Regions from separate parts of the Paenarthrobacter sp. RAF54_2 genome, predicted to be linked through region 1. Evidence: riboswitches for the same ligand, from Rfam matches in the RefSeq annotation. Region 1 holds a riboswitch; the other holds the start of a gene.
The links. A riboswitch is a leader RNA that binds a small molecule or an ion and turns the genes downstream of it on or off. The one in region 1 is predicted to bind glycine.

Region 1 (7,439 bases):
CCGTGCTGCCGATCAGCAGCAGCCGCCGTCGTCCGATCCTGTCGCCGAGGTTGCCCATGGAAACCAGCAGCGCCGCCAACACGAGAGGGTAGGCGTCAATGACCCATAGGAGCTGCACGCCACCCACATCCAAGGAGCGGGCAATTGCCGGCAGGGCGAACGTGAGCGCGGTGTTATCGACGGCCACCAGCAGCACCGGGAACATCAGGAGTGCCAGGGCCGTCCAATCGCGCCACGGTGCTGCCTGACCCGTCAAGGTACGAGTGGAGCGGGGCGCTTGGGTTGAGGACGGCGTGAACATAAAGGTTACTGTACCGTCTAGACGGTACAGTTTCAAATTCAGCACCGCCAACCCCGTAGGGAATGATGTAGTCATGCCACGCAAGCCAGTTGCCAGGGATGCAGTCCTTGATGCCTACGAAGCCCTCCTTATCGAAGTGGGGGAGCGGGCTGCCACGCTTGACGCAGTCGCCAAGCGGGCAGGGGTCTCCAAGGGCGGACTGCTTTACCACTTCCCCAACAAGGAATCGCTGATCAGCGCTCTGTTGGAGCGCTTGGATGAGTTGGCCCAGGCAGACATCGAAAAAATGAAGACGGCGCCAGATGGCAGCGCTGCCTACTTCATTCGGACCTCACTGTGGGCCGGAACTCCCATGGATCGGGCATTCGTTGCTGCCACGAGACTGGCCGAAGTTGCCCATGAGGAGACCCGCCACAGGTTTGCCGGAATCCAGCAGCAGTGGTTGGACGTCCTGGCCGAGGATGTTGGTCCGGAGGTTGCCAAGGCCGTCAGTTACATGGGCGACGGCCTGTATTTCAACGCCATGTTCGAGGGTGGCCGGGAAGGCGGCAAGGCCGGGCGGGAGGCCGACGTCGAGATCCTGCTGGGAGTCCTGGACCGGCTCCGCAAGTAGCGGGTCATCCATTTGCGGCGACGCTCCCAACGTAGGACAATTGAGCCTTGTGGTGCGCCTTTACTGGGGCACGCAAACAATTGAATATGCCTTTGATCTGCGGCGGGAGAGTCCTGCAAGCAAGTGATGCGGGCGCCGTAGGAGCAAACCCTCCCCAGGAATCTCTCAGGCCCACGCACCGCCGCGGCGAGGCAACTCTGGAAAGTAGCAGGCCTTTTGCCGCGTCCTTTGGCGCGGAAAAGATGCTGTGCTCACCGACGGTGCAAGCGATGGTTGTGCAAGCAACACGCGGAAACTCTCAGGTCCAATACAGAGCGGGGAGGAACCCAGCCACTGTGGCGTACCCAAACGCCGCCCAAGTAATGGAGTTCCTTCGTGACGGTTAGTTCAGCCTCCACCACCTTCGTCGATCGGCACATTGGCGCCCGCCGCCAGGCCGACATTGACACCATGCTCAAGACGGTCGGCTACGACACCGTTGATTCGCTGGTTGATACGGCCGTTCCCAACGACATCCGCCAGGACGTTGCCCTCACGCTCGAAAATGCGCTCAGCGAAGTCGAGGTGCTGGCTGAGCTGCGCAAGCTTGCGTCCAAGAACAAAACTGCCGTCCAGATGATCGGCCAGGGCTACTACGACACCGTCACGCCGCCGGTTATCCGCAGGAACATCCTCGAATCCCCGGCCTGGTACACCGCCTACACGCCGTACCAGCCGGAAATCTCGCAGGGCCGCCTGGAAGCTCTGTTGAACTTCCAGACCATGGTCCAGGACCTCGTGGGCCTGCCGATCGCCAACGCCTCCCTGCTGGACGAAGCAACAGCTGTGGCAGAGGCCGTGCTCATGATGCGCCGCGCCAACAAGAACAAGGCAGCCCATGACGGGAAGACCGTCCTCGACGCCGACTGCCTCCCGCAGACCATCGCTATCGTGAAGGGTCGCGCTGAGGCGCTCGGTTTCGAAGTTGAGGTCGCCGACCTTTCGCTCGGCCTCCCGGAGGGCGTCATCAACGGCGTCGTCCTGCAGCAGCCCGGCGTTTCCGGCCGCGTGTTTGATCACTCCGCGGTCATCGCTGACGCCAAGGAACGCGGTGCACTGGTCACGGTCGCAGCAGACCTTCTCTCGCTGACGCTCATCACGCCTCCGGGCGAGCAGGGTGCGGACATCGCCGTCGGTTCCGCCCAGCGCCTCGGCGTTCCGCTGTTCTTCGGTGGCCCGCACGCCGCGTACATGGCCGTCCAGAAGGGTCTCGAGCGTTCCATGCCGGGCCGTCTGGTGGGCGTTTCCAAGGACGACGCCGGTGTCCCCGCCTACCGCTTGGCGCTGCAGACCCGCGAGCAGCACATCCGCCGCGAGAAGGCCACGTCCAACATCTGTACCGCGCAGGCGTTGCTGGCCATCGTCGCCTCCATGTACGCCGTCTACCACGGCCCCGAAGGCCTGAAGGCAATCGCCGAAACCGCCCACGGTCACGCCCGCACCCTTGCAGCGTCACTGAAGGCCGCCGGCGTCGAGGTCGTTCACGCGTCCTTCTTTGACACCATCACAGTCCGCGTTCCYGGCAAGGCGGACGAGGTTGTAGCTGCTGCCGAGGCCAAGGGCATCAACCTGCGCGGCATTGACGCTGATCTGGTGGGCATTTCTGTTGACGAGACCACTACATCAGAGATTGTTCGCGCCGTCCTGGATGTCTTCGGCGCTAAGGTGCTTGAATCCGCTGAGGGCTTTGCGCTGGAATCTTCCGTGGAGCGCTCGAGCGACTTCATGCAGCACCCGGTGTTCAACACGCACCGCTCCGAAACCCAGCTCCTGCGCTACATCCGTAAGCTCTCGGACCGTGACCTGGCATTGGATCGCACCATGATTCCGTTGGGTTCCTGCACCATGAAGCTGAACGCCACGGCTGAGATGGAGGCAATCTCCTGGCCGGAGTTCGCTTCGATCCACCCGTTCGCTCCGGATTCCCAAACCCAGGGTTGGCGTGAACTGATCACCGATCTTGAGTCCCAGCTGACTGAGATCACCGGCTACGATCAGGTCTCCATCCAGCCGAACGCCGGTTCGCAGGGTGAGCTCGCCGGGCTTCTGGCTATCCGTGGTTACCACCTGTCACGCGGCGACGAACAGCGCAACGTGTGCCTGATTCCTGCTTCTGCGCACGGCACCAATGCTGCTTCCGCAGTTCTGGCCGGTATGAAGGTTGTGGTGGTGGCCACCGCTCCCGATGGCACCATCGATCACGTTGACCTCAAGGCCAAGATCGAAGCCCACAGGGACGCCCTCTCGGCCATCATGATCACCTACCCGTCCACGCACGGTGTGTACGACGCCGACGTCCGGGAAGTCTGCGACGCTATCCACGAAGCCGGCGGCCAGGTCTACATCGATGGCGCCAACCTCAACGCGCTCGTTGGGCTCGCGCAGCCCGGCAAGTTCGGCGGCGACGTCTCCCACCTGAACCTGCACAAGACGTTCTGCATCCCTCACGGTGGTGGCGGACCCGGTGTCGGCCCGGTTGCGGCAAAGGCACACCTGGCACCGTTCATGCCAGGTGACGCTGCATCGTGGACCGAAGGCAACGACGTCCCGATCTCGGCGTCCCGCTTCGGTTCGGCCGGCGTGCTCCCGATTTCCTGGGCTTACGTGAAGCTCATGGGTGGCCAGGGGCTCACTGAAGCCACCAAGTCCGCGCTGCTGGCTGCGAACTACATCGCTTCCCGACTCAACGAGCACTTCCCCGTGCTCTACACCGGCGAGGGCGGGCTCGTAGCCCACGAATGCATCCTGGACCTCCGTGAACTGACTGCCCGCACGGGTGTAACAGCTGAAGATGTTGCCAAGCGCCTCATCGACTTCGGCTTCCACGCTCCCACCCTGGCGTTCCCTGTTGCCGGAACCCTCATGGTGGAGCCCACAGAGTCTGAGGACCTCGTGGAGATCGACCGCTTCATCGAGGCCATGATCACCATCCGCGCCGAAATCGAGCAAGTCGCCACCGGCGATTTCACTGTTGAGAGCTCGCCGCTGCGCAAGGCACCCCACACGGCTGCCGCCGTCGTAAGTTCTGACTGGGACCGCGCATACCCGCGTGAGCAGGCCGCGTTCCCCGTCCACCACCTCAAGCAGGACAAGTACTTCCCGCCCGTTGGCCGCATCGACGGTGCAGCAGGAGACCGCAATCTGGTCTGCTCCTGCCCGCCGATCGAAGCCTTTGAAAACTAAAGGACGCCCTGCAAATGACTGAGAACTACACCGCTCTCTACGAAGAGCACAAGAAACTGGGCGCGTCCTTCACCGACTTCGGCGGCTGGCAGATGCCACTTAAGTACTCGTCCGAGTTGGCCGAGCACCACGCAGTCCGCAAGTCCGCTGGCTTGTTCGACCTCTCGCACATGGGCGAAGTCTGGGTCACCGGACCGGACGCGGCGGCGTTCCTGGACTATGCGCTGGTAGGCAAAATTTCCGCCATGGCCGAGGGCAAAGCCAAGTACTCGCTGATCTGCCAGGAAGACGGCGGCATCATCGACGACCTCATCACGTACCGTCGCCCCTCTCCCGAAGAAGGCCAGGACAAGTTCCTCGTGGTCCCCAACGCGGGCAACGCTGCGGTTGTGGCGGCGGCACTGCTGGAGCGCGCGGCTGGTTTTGACGTGGTTGTGGAGGACGCCTCTTCCGAGACGTCGCTCATCGCCGTCCAGGGTCCGCGCGCGGAAGCCATTCTCCTCCGCCTTGTGCCCGCAGAGCAGCACGCCCTGGTCACCGAACTGAAGTACTACGCCGCAGTTGAGGTGCCGTTCACGTTCGACGGCGGCACTCAGGACCTGTTGCTCGCCCGCACCGGCTACACCGGTGAAGACGGCTTCGAGATCTTTGTGTCCAACGACTCCGCTGCTAACCTCTGGCAGGCCATCACCGACGCCGCTGAAGAAGGCGAGCTCGTCCCCGCAGGCCTGGCTTCCCGCGACTCCCTGCGCCTGGAAGCCGGCATGCCGCTCTATGGCAACGAGCTGTCCCGCGAAGGCAACCCCTTCGCGGCAGGGCTCGGTCCCGTCGTCGCAATTTCCAAGGAAGGCGACTTCGTCGGCAAGGACGCACTCGCTGCCCTCAAAGCAGCCGGAGCCGGCTCCACCAGTGGACGTAAGCTCGTGGGTCTCAAGGGCCTGGGACGTCGCGCTGGTCGAGGCCACTACCCGGTCCTCAAAGACGGCGCAGTGGTAGGCGAAGTCACCTCCGGCCAGCCCAGCCCGACGCTTGGTTACCCGGTAGCGCTGGCCTACGTCGACGTCGAGCATGCCGAAATTGGAACTGCGTTGGACATCGACCTGCGGGGTAAGAGCGAGCCGTTCGAAGTGGTCGCATTGCCGTTCTACAAGCGCCAGAAGTAAGCGGGGGTTGTCCCGACGGGTCGCCTTTTGGCCCGTCGGGGCCGGCGACCTCTGCATGCTCCCCACCGTCCCCCTCGCCTCGCAAGCTCGGCCAGGGAACCCGGACGGCGTGGCCCCCGTCGAATAGGGCGCCCGCTGAGCGGACGCGATGCTCTCTTAGACGCATGCTGCCGGTCACCGGACCCGAAGGGGCTGCGCACATCACCAGGACGCGCGGCCACTCTGGCGCCCCTCGAACCGCTGAATGCTGGGGGAGTGGCAACCTGCCGAAGGTGATTCGGTTGGATCACCTTGCCCGCAGGACATGGCTCCGTTCGACTTGGCGCCACGGCGCAAGGCTGGCTCCGCGCGATGGTTCGGATCCAAGTATGTTTTGGGTTCTCGCCAGGGAGGGCGGGCCGACGGCGGGGGAGCGGGTTCCGGGAGCGGGCGTCCAAGGGAGCGGCACGTCCGCCCAGCGGGCGTCCTCGCGACCGAGCCCGCGGAGGAACCCGGTTCCACGCCCCCAACCCAGCCAAGACTGCCGCACACACAGCCATAGTTTTTGATCAACCAAAGAATAGGAAACAGAATGCCCAAAGTAGCGCCCGAACTTCAGTACTCCGACGAGCACGAGTGGGTTTCCCGCGGGGAGGGGAACCTGGTGTCCGTCGGGATTTCCGAGGTTGCCACCGACGCGCTGGGCGACATCGTGTACGTTGACCTGCCCGAGGTTGGCTCCGCCGTTACCGCCGGCGAGACCTGCGGCGAGGTTGAGTCCACGAAGAGCGTGTCGGACCTGTACTCGCCGGTCACTGGTGAGGTCACCGAGATCAACGACGCCGTCGTGGGCGATCCGGCCCTGATCAACAACGACCCCTATGGTGCTGGCTGGTTGTTCAAGGTCGCCGCTGAGTCCGAGGGCCCGCTGCTCTCGGCCGAGGAGTACGCCTCCAAGAATGGCGGAGATCTGGCGTAACTGCTCTGGCCCAAGGGTCCTTGGCCGGGTGGGCCCGTTGGGGCCGACGTCCTCTGCGTGCTCGGTCGCGTAGACGCCCGCTGGGCGGACGTGACGCTCCCTTGGACGCACGCTGCCGGACGCCGGTCCCGAAGGGGCCAGCGTTCAGGTGCCACCGTTTCGTGGGGTTGGGATGCTCGCTTAGACGCCCGCTGCCGGACGCCGGTTCCATAGGGGCCGGTTTCTGGGCGGGTGGTGAGGGGTTGCCTTGCCCGTTTCGGGGGTACGCTGCCGGAGATGCCGTGCGCACGGCATGTTTGGCAGCGGAGCCCCGAAATGGCCGCTGGAGCCCGCGGAGGGCGTCGACCCCATGGGCCCACACAGCGCCCACTGTGGCGTAGCGTGGGATTGTATGAACTAAATAATTCGCGACGCCGGGTTGCCGCCACAAGGGGCCGCCCGGCGTCGTTGTTCGGTCGCTTTCCGCCACAAGCGGGGGAGACCATCCGCCAGGACCATCTGGCGGACCGTTTTCAAGATTTGTTAAGGAATCCCGACCATGGCTGTTGGTGTTTTCGATTTGTTCACTGTGGGTATTGGCCCGTCGAGTTCGCATACTGTGGGGCCGATGCGGGCTGCCGCAGTGTTTGCCGGTGAGCTGAAGGACGCTGGTGTCCTGGGCTCCGTGGCGTCGTTGCGCGTTGATCTGTATGGCTCCTTGGCTGCGACTGGCCGCGGGCACGGGACCATGACTGCGACGCTGCTGGGCCTCGAGGGTTACCACCCGGAGTTGATCCTGCCCGAGGAAGTGGAGGAGCGGCTCGCGTCGATCGCTGAGACGGGTGTGCTGAATCTGGCCGGTGCCTCCGGCGAAGGCGTAGAGCTGCCGTATGCGGTGGAGGATATGGTCCTGCATCCGTTGACGGTGTTGCCGCGGCATACGAATGGGATGAAGTTTGCCGTCTCTGATGCCGCGGGGAATGTTCTGCGGGAGGCGACGTTCTTTTCGGTTGGTGGCGGGTTCATCGTACGGGAGGGTGAGGAGGACGCTGCGCGGGCGGAGTTGGAGGAGACGAAGGCGGAGTTGCCGTTGCCGTTCCGGACGGCTGCCGAGTTGCTGGGCCGGTGCTCCTCGAAGGGCCTGGGGATCAGCGACATCATGTTCATCAACGAGCGTGCGTCACGGAGTGAGGAGGAGATCCG
Region 2 (7,439 bases), on a different contig from region 1:
CGGACTGCCCGGGAGATGTCGTAGGGAGTGCAGGCGATATCGCCGGCGTCCACAACCTGGGCTTCGTAAACGGGTTCGACGTCCAGCTCCGGGTGGTAGCCCGGGCGGAGGAGACGCGAGGCCTCGCGTACCGCGGCAGGACCGAAACGGGCGCCGGGCCGGAAGGAGGTTCCGCCGTCGAACGGGACACCGACGATAGCAATGTCGTAGTCCGGAACCCGGTCGATTTGGGGGAGGCGGGCGAAGGTGCCGAGGCCGGCATACCGCGGGACTTTGGTTGCGTCGACAGGGCCGATGGGCTTGTGAATTGTCATTGACGGATCCTTGGTGTGAGGGGGTGCTCGCCATTGAGCGGGAAGTAAGTAATTCCATTCTTCGTGACGCGGGTCACGGCGAATAGCGGTACATTGACTACAAATGGCCGAGGCGCTTAGACGAATGTCTAAACGGCCCGAAACGGCCCCCGGAATCATAGAGTCAGGACCCCATCCGATGGCAATCACCGTCGCAGAGCTCGTGGCTGAACCGCAGCTGGGACTCACCCTCCTGGCCGGTGACACAGGCCGCGACAACCGGATCACCTGGGCCCACACCTCGGACCTGCCCAGGCTGTGGGAATGGGTCACCGGCGGCGAGCTCATGATGACCAATGGGCTGTCGATTCCCGCAGACGCCGAGGGACAAGTGGCGCTCGCAGAGGCACTCATGGACAGCGGGGCAAGCGCCTTGGCGATCGGCGAGAAGATGCACGCGCCCCCGCTGACGCAGGAGTTCCTGACGGCCTGCGATCGGCTGCCGTTGCCACTGATCAACGTCCCGTACCCGCTGCCGTTCATCGCGATCGCCCGCTCGGTTGCTGAATCTTCCCTGCTCGAAGAGTCGCGGCGCTTGCGGCAGACGGCCAGGGTTTACGACCTTCTCCGCACGGCCGGAGCCTCCGAGGACCATTGGCAGAGCCTCGTCCAACGGCTCGCCACCGAGCTGGACGCGGAGCTGTTCGTGGTAGATCGCCGCTGCCTCCATCCCTGGCACCCGGAAGGGCAGGCGCTCCCGGGGTTCCTCGCGGATGAATGGGCACCGCTTTCCGGTCAGGTGACCTTGGCGGGTAAGAAGTTCCAGTGGCACCGGATCCGGGGACGGCACGTGCTGACCATGGACATCCCGACGCATGCCAACGCGCTCCTCGTGGTGCTGCCCAACAGCGAACCGCACCCGGACGCCGTCGTACTCCTGCACGCCGCAACCGTGCTGGGACTGCAGCTCTCGCGCATCGTTTTGTCGTTGGAAGGCCGCCACCGATTGGCTGGCGAGTTCCTGCTGCAGGCCATGGACGGGCGCTTGGGCGCGGCCGAGATGGAGAGCCGGCTGGCAACTTTTGGGGTTCCGCCGCAGGACTTCCTGCTCGTTTCCATGTCCGAGACCGCCGGAGACAAAACAGCGAACGACGGCGACAGGCTGGCCAACGTGCACATCGAACTGTGGCGGCACGGGGTTGCGTCGGCTTCGTTGAAGCGGAATAGCCGGCTGCACGTCGTGGTCCCCGCTGATGTGCCGGACGACATCCTGGTGCATTGTGCCGGGGCGGATGCAGCGATCGGAATCAGCGCTCCGGCGGCAGTGGCGGGCATTCAGCGCGCGCTGCAGGAGTCCCTCTGGGCGCTCGGATCGGCCCGGGCGAACAAGCTCGGATTGGCTCGCTACGCGCAAGGACCATCATGGCTGGGGCTGACAGGTTTCGAGGAAGGAACTGCGTTGGTCCGGCGTCTCTTGGGGCCGATTTTCGACTACGAGCAGAGCCAGGAAGGCGATCTCCTCGTCACGCTGAGGACCTATTTGGACTCGCAGCGTTCGTGGCAAAAGACCGCCGCTGCCCTGTTCGCGCACCGGCAAACCATCATCTACCGGATCCGGAAGATCGGCGAATTGACGGGCCTGGACATGGGTGAAACCTCCACGGTTGCCCAACTGTGGTTCGCTCTCCAGATCCATGAGGCAATGCATCGGTAGGTATCCCTTGCTTGCGCTTTTTCCAGATAACCCGCTATGGTGTGAACCGTGTCACTGACGTGACGCAATGCTTTTGATCTGTGGCGGGAGAGTCCTGCCGGTACATCCAGTCAGGCGCCGTAGGAGCAAATCCTCCCCAGGAATCTCTCAGGCCCACGTACCGCCACGGCGAGGCAACTCTGGAAAGCAGTCCGGGTAACCGGGCTCACCGACGGTGCAAGCAGGCAACCATTCCTGCGGAATCTCTCAGGTCCAATACAGAGCGGGGAGGAACCCACATCATCGTGGCGCACATAGGGCGCCTGAATCATGGAGTTCCTCTTGACTGTTCAATCAACCCCCACCGCTTTCGCGGACCGGCACATCGGCGCCAGGCGCCAGGCCGACGTTGACACCATGCTCAAGGCCATCGGCTACGACTCCGTAGACGGCTTGGTAGACGTTGCGGTCCCCGATTCCATCCGCCAGGACACTGCACTGAAGCTGCAGGACGCCCTCACCGAGGTGCAGGTCCTTGCCGAGCTGCGGAAGCTCGCGTCCAAGAACAAGACCGCCGTTCAGATGATCGGCCAGGGCTACTACGACACCGTCACGCCCCCGGTCATCCGCCGCAACATCCTCGAGGCTCCCGCTTGGTACACGGCGTACACGCCCTACCAGCCGGAGATTTCGCAGGGCCGCCTCGAAGCACTGCTGAACTTCCAGACGATGGTCCAGGACCTGACGGGGCTGCCCGTAGCCAACGCCTCGCTGCTGGACGAAGCCACCGCTGTGGCTGAGGCTGTGCTGCTGATGCGCCGCGCCAACAAGTCCAAAACTGCCAAGGACGGGAAGACCGTCCTGGACTCCGACCTCCTCCCGCAGACCATCGCCATTGTGAAGGGCCGGGCCGAAGCGCTGGGCTTCGAAGTGGAGATCGCTGACCTTTCGGCGGGCCTTCCCGACGGCGACATCAATGGCATCGTCCTGCAGCAACCGGGTGTTTCCGGCCGCGTATTCAATCACTCCGGCGTCATCGCGGCGGCCAAGGAACGGGGTGCGCTGGTCACTGTCGCTGCCGACCTTTTGGCGCTCACCCTCATTACGCCCCCGGGCGAACAAGGTGCCGATATCGCCGTCGGAACTGCGCAGCGCTTCGGTGTTCCGCTGTTCTTCGGCGGCCCCCACGCTGCATACATGGCTGTCCGCGAAGGTATGGAGCGGACGCTTCCGGGGCGCATCGTTGGTGTTTCCAAGGACAACGCCGGCGTCCCCGCGTACCGACTCGCGCTGCAGACACGCGAACAGCACATCCGCCGCGAGAAGGCCACGTCCAACATCTGCACGGCCCAGGCGTTGCTCGCCATCGTGGCCTCGATGTACGCGGTTTACCACGGTCCGGAAGGCCTGAAGGCGATTGCTGAAACTGTCCACGGCCACGCCCGTGTTTTGGCTGCGACCCTACAGAAGGCCGGCCGCGAACTCGTCTCCGAAGTCTTCTTCGACACCCTCACTGTCCGCGTGCCAGGCAAGGCCGATAAAGTCATTGCCGCCGCCGAAGCCCGCAGTATCAACCTGCGTCGCATCGATGCTGACACGGTTGGCGTTTCCCTCGATGAAACCACGACGCCGGAGGTCCTCTCCGCGGTAGCCGTCGCTTTTGGTGCCGGCCCGGTGAAGGACGCTGCCGGGTTTGAGCTGCCGTCTGATGTGCTCCGCACCAGTGATTTCCTCCAGCACCCCGTGTTCAACACGCACCGTTCCGAGACGCAGCTGTTGCGCTATATCCGCAAGCTGTCCGACCGGGACCTCGCCTTGGACCGCACCATGATCCCGCTGGGTTCCTGCACCATGAAGCTCAATGCCACGGCCGAGATGGAAGCCATTTCCTGGCCCGAGTTCGCCTCGATCCACCCGTTCGCTCCGGATCACCAGACTGCTGGCTGGCGCGAGCTTATTGAAGGACTGGAAGCCGACCTCACCGAGATCACCGGCTACGATCAGGTCTCCATCCAGCCGAACGCCGGTTCCCAGGGTGAGCTCGCGGGGCTCCTGGCGATCCGTGGCTACCACCTGTCCCGCGGTGATGACCAGCGAAACGTGTGCCTGATTCCTGCTTCTGCCCACGGCACCAACGCAGCATCTGCTGTGCTCGCCGGCATGAAGGTTGTTGTGGTGGCTACGGCCGCTGACGGCACGATCGATCACGCAGACCTGGCGGCCAAGATCGAGGCCAACAAGGACGTCCTGTCCTGCATCATGATCACGTACCCGTCCACCCACGGTGTGTACGACGCCGACGTTCGGGAGGTTTGCGACTCCATCCACGCTGCTGGCGGACAGGTATATGTTGACGGTGCAAACCTCAACGCGCTCGTTGGGCTCGCCCAGCCGGGCAAGTTCGGCGGCGACGTGTCCCACCTGAACCTGCACAAGACGTTCTGCATCCCGCACGGCGGTGGCGGACCTGGTGTTGGTCCGGTTGCAGCCAAGGCCCACCTGGCACCTTTCATGCCTGGTGATGCGAACAATGTTTCGTCTGAAGGTGGCGTGGCCATCTCGGCATCGCGCTACGGCTCCGCGGGCGTGCTCCCGATTTCCTGGGCTTACGTGAAGCTGATGGGTGGCCAGGGACTCACCGAAGCGACCAAGTCTGCGCTGCTCGCGGCCAACTACGTCGCCTCCCGCTTGGATGAGCACTTTCCAGTCCTTTACACAGGCGAGGGTGGGCTCGTGGCCCACGAATGCATCCTGGACCTCCGCGAACTGACTGCCCGCACAGGCGTCACGGCAGAGGATGTTGCCAAGCGCCTCATCGACTTCGGTTTCCACGCTCCCACCCTTGCGTTCCCCGTTGCGGGCACTTTGATGGTGGAGCCGACCGAGTCCGAGGACCTGGCTGAGATCGACCGCTTCATTGAAGCCATGATCACCATCCGTGCCGAAATCGAGCAGGTGGCCGCCGGCGATTTCACTGTTGAAAAGTCGCCGCTGCGCAACGCGCCGCACACGGCTGCCGCCGTCGTGAGTTCTGCTTGGGACCGCGGCTACACGCGTGAGCAGGCAGCGTTCCCGGTCCACCACCTCAAGCAGGACAAGTACTTCCCGCCGGTCGGCCGCGTTGACGGCGCCGCCGGGGACCGGAATCTTGTGTGCTCCTGCCCTCCGCTCACGGACTTCGAAAACTAAGGATTCACCGTCATGACTGAGAACTACACCGCTCTTTATGAGCAGCACAAAAAGGCCGGCGCGTCCTTCACGGATTTCGGCGGCTGGCAGATGCCCCTGAAGTACGAGTCCGAGCTTGCTGAGCACCACGCAGTCCGCAACGCAGCTGGCTTGTTCGACCTCTCCCACATGGGCGAGGTCTGGGTCAGCGGCCCGGACGCGGCAGCGTTCCTGGACTTCGCGCTGGTGGGCAAGTTGTCTGCGGTCGCCGTGGGCAAGGCCAAGTACTCGCTGATCTGCAACGCCGACGGCGGCATCATCGACGACCTCATCTCTTACCGTCGCCCCTCTCCCGAAGCAGGCGTGGATCAGTACCTCGTGGTCCCGAATGCGGGCAACGCCAAGGTCGTTGCGGCGGCACTGCTGGAGCGCGCGGCCGGCTTCGACGTGGTTGTGGAGGACGCCTCTTCCGAGACGTCCCTGATCGCAGTGCAGGGCCCGAACGCCGAAGCCATCCTGCTGACCTTGGTTCCCGCCGAGCAGCACGCCCTGGTGACGGAACTGAAGTACTACGCGGCCGTTGAAGTCTCCATTAACGGGCAGGACTTGTTGCTCGCCCGCACCGGCTACACCGGCGAAGACGGCTTCGAGATCTACATCCCCAACCTTGACGCAGCTGGCCTTTGGGAAGCACTCCTCGAAGTCGGCGAGGGCCACGGGCTCATCCCTGCAGGCCTTGCCGCACGTGACTCCCTCCGCCTCGAAGCCGGAATGCCGCTCTACGGCAACGAACTCTCCCGCTACGTCAACGCCTACGCCGCAGGACTGGGCCCCGTAGTTTCCCTCGCCAAGGAAAGCGACTTCATCGGCAAGGAAGCACTGACGGCGATCAAGGCCGCCGGCGTCGGATCCACTATCGGCCAAAAGCTCGTCGGCCTCAAAGGTACAGGCCGCCGCGCCGCCCGCGCCCACTACTCGGTCCTCAAGGACGGCTCCCTCATCGGCGAAGTCACCTCCGGCCAGCCGAGCCCAACACTCGGTTACCCGATCGCCCTGGCGTACGTCGACGTCGAACATTCAGCGCCGGGAACGATCGTCGAAGTGGACCTCCGGGGCAAATCGGAACCGTTCGAAGTGGTAGCCCTGCCGTTCTACAAGCGGGTCAAGTAGGTCAAGTAGGTCAAGCGGGTCAAGTAGCCCGGTGGAAGTGACATCCTCCGCGGGCTCGGTCGCAGAAGCGCCCGCTGGGCGGACGGTCAAGTAGCCCGGTGGTGCCGACCTCCTCTGCATGCTCCCCACCGTCCCCCTCGCCTCGCAAGCTCGGCCAGGGAACCCGGACGGCGTGGCCCCCGTCGAATGTAGCGCCCGCTGAGCGGACCCGACGCTCCCTTAGACGCATGCTGCCGGAGGCCGGCACCACAGGGGCCGTGCGGCTCACCTTGCGCACGGGGACCAGTAGACCGAGGCGACCTGCTGAAAGGCGGCTTCCAATGCCTTGGTTCGCGGGCTTTTCTGAAGGTGAGCGGCATAACGGTGACGGTCGGCCGGCGGACAGCGGATTCCGGAAGCGTGCGTCAAAGCGACGAAGGAGCAGCACGCGGAGGAATTCGGTGTCCGGCACCCAACCCAAGTACCGCCGGGATCACGAACAGTTTTCAAAACACACGAGAAGTTAGGAATTGGAATGAGCAAAGTAGTTGCCGAGCTGAAGTATTCGGCCGAGCATGAATGGGTTGCTTCGGATGGGGCCGGGCCTGTGGGGATTGGGATCTCCGCCGTTGCTGCGGATGCCTTGGGCGACATCGTTTATGTGGATCTGCCCGAGGTTGGCTCCACGGTTACTGCGGGGGAGACCTGCGGTGAAGTTGAGTCCACGAAGTCCGTGTCCGACTTGTACTCGCCCGTGACGGGTGAGGTGACTGAGATCAACGACGCCGTTGTCGATGATCCCGCCCTGATCAACAACGATCCGTATGGCGCTGGCTGGTTGTTCAAGGTGGCCGCCACGGAAGAAGGACCACTCATGTCGGCCGAAGAATACGCTGCAACGAACGGTGGCGAACTGTGAACCCGGCAGCCGTGACCGAATTCGAGCAGGTTGTTTCGGCGTCGTTGGATGCGCAGCTCGCTGAGCTGGATCCTGAGATCGCCGCAAAGATCGACGACGAACTGGGCCGCCAGCGCGACGGCCTGGAAATGATCGCTTCAGAGAACCACACGGCGGTTGCCGTGATGCAGGCTCAGGGATCCGTGCTGACCAACAAGTACGCCGAGGGCTACCCGGG

Region 2: it holds a riboswitch for glycine, as region 1 does, so the genes downstream of both, gcvP (aminomethyl-transferring glycine dehydrogenase) here and gcvP (aminomethyl-transferring glycine dehydrogenase) in region 1, are expected to answer to the same signal.

The regions. Positions count from the first base shown of each region.
Region 1 covers NZ_JBFRDV010000043.1:12,860-20,298, forward strand. Annotated here, with positions in the region: gene AB4Y87_RS25200 (MFS transporter) at 1-301, opposite strand, end outside; gene AB4Y87_RS25205 (TetR/AcrR family transcriptional regulator) at 375-914, shown strand; glycine riboswitch at 1,008-1,105, shown strand; glycine riboswitch at 1,106-1,237, shown strand; gene gcvP (aminomethyl-transferring glycine dehydrogenase) at 1,290-4,136, shown strand; gene gcvT (glycine cleavage system aminomethyltransferase GcvT) at 4,151-5,299, shown strand; gene gcvH (glycine cleavage system protein GcvH) at 5,871-6,257, shown strand; partial or broken gene AB4Y87_RS25225 (L-serine ammonia-lyase) at 6,796-7,439, shown strand, end outside.
Region 2 covers NZ_JBFRDV010000012.1:2,274-9,712, reverse strand. Annotated here, with positions in the region: gene speB (agmatinase) at 1-314, opposite strand, end outside; gene AB4Y87_RS13290 (PucR family transcriptional regulator) at 493-2,007, shown strand; glycine riboswitch at 2,082-2,180, shown strand; gene gcvP (aminomethyl-transferring glycine dehydrogenase) at 2,329-5,175, shown strand; gene gcvT (glycine cleavage system aminomethyltransferase GcvT) at 5,188-6,324, shown strand; gene gcvH (glycine cleavage system protein GcvH) at 6,839-7,222, shown strand; gene glyA (serine hydroxymethyltransferase) at 7,219-7,439, shown strand, end outside.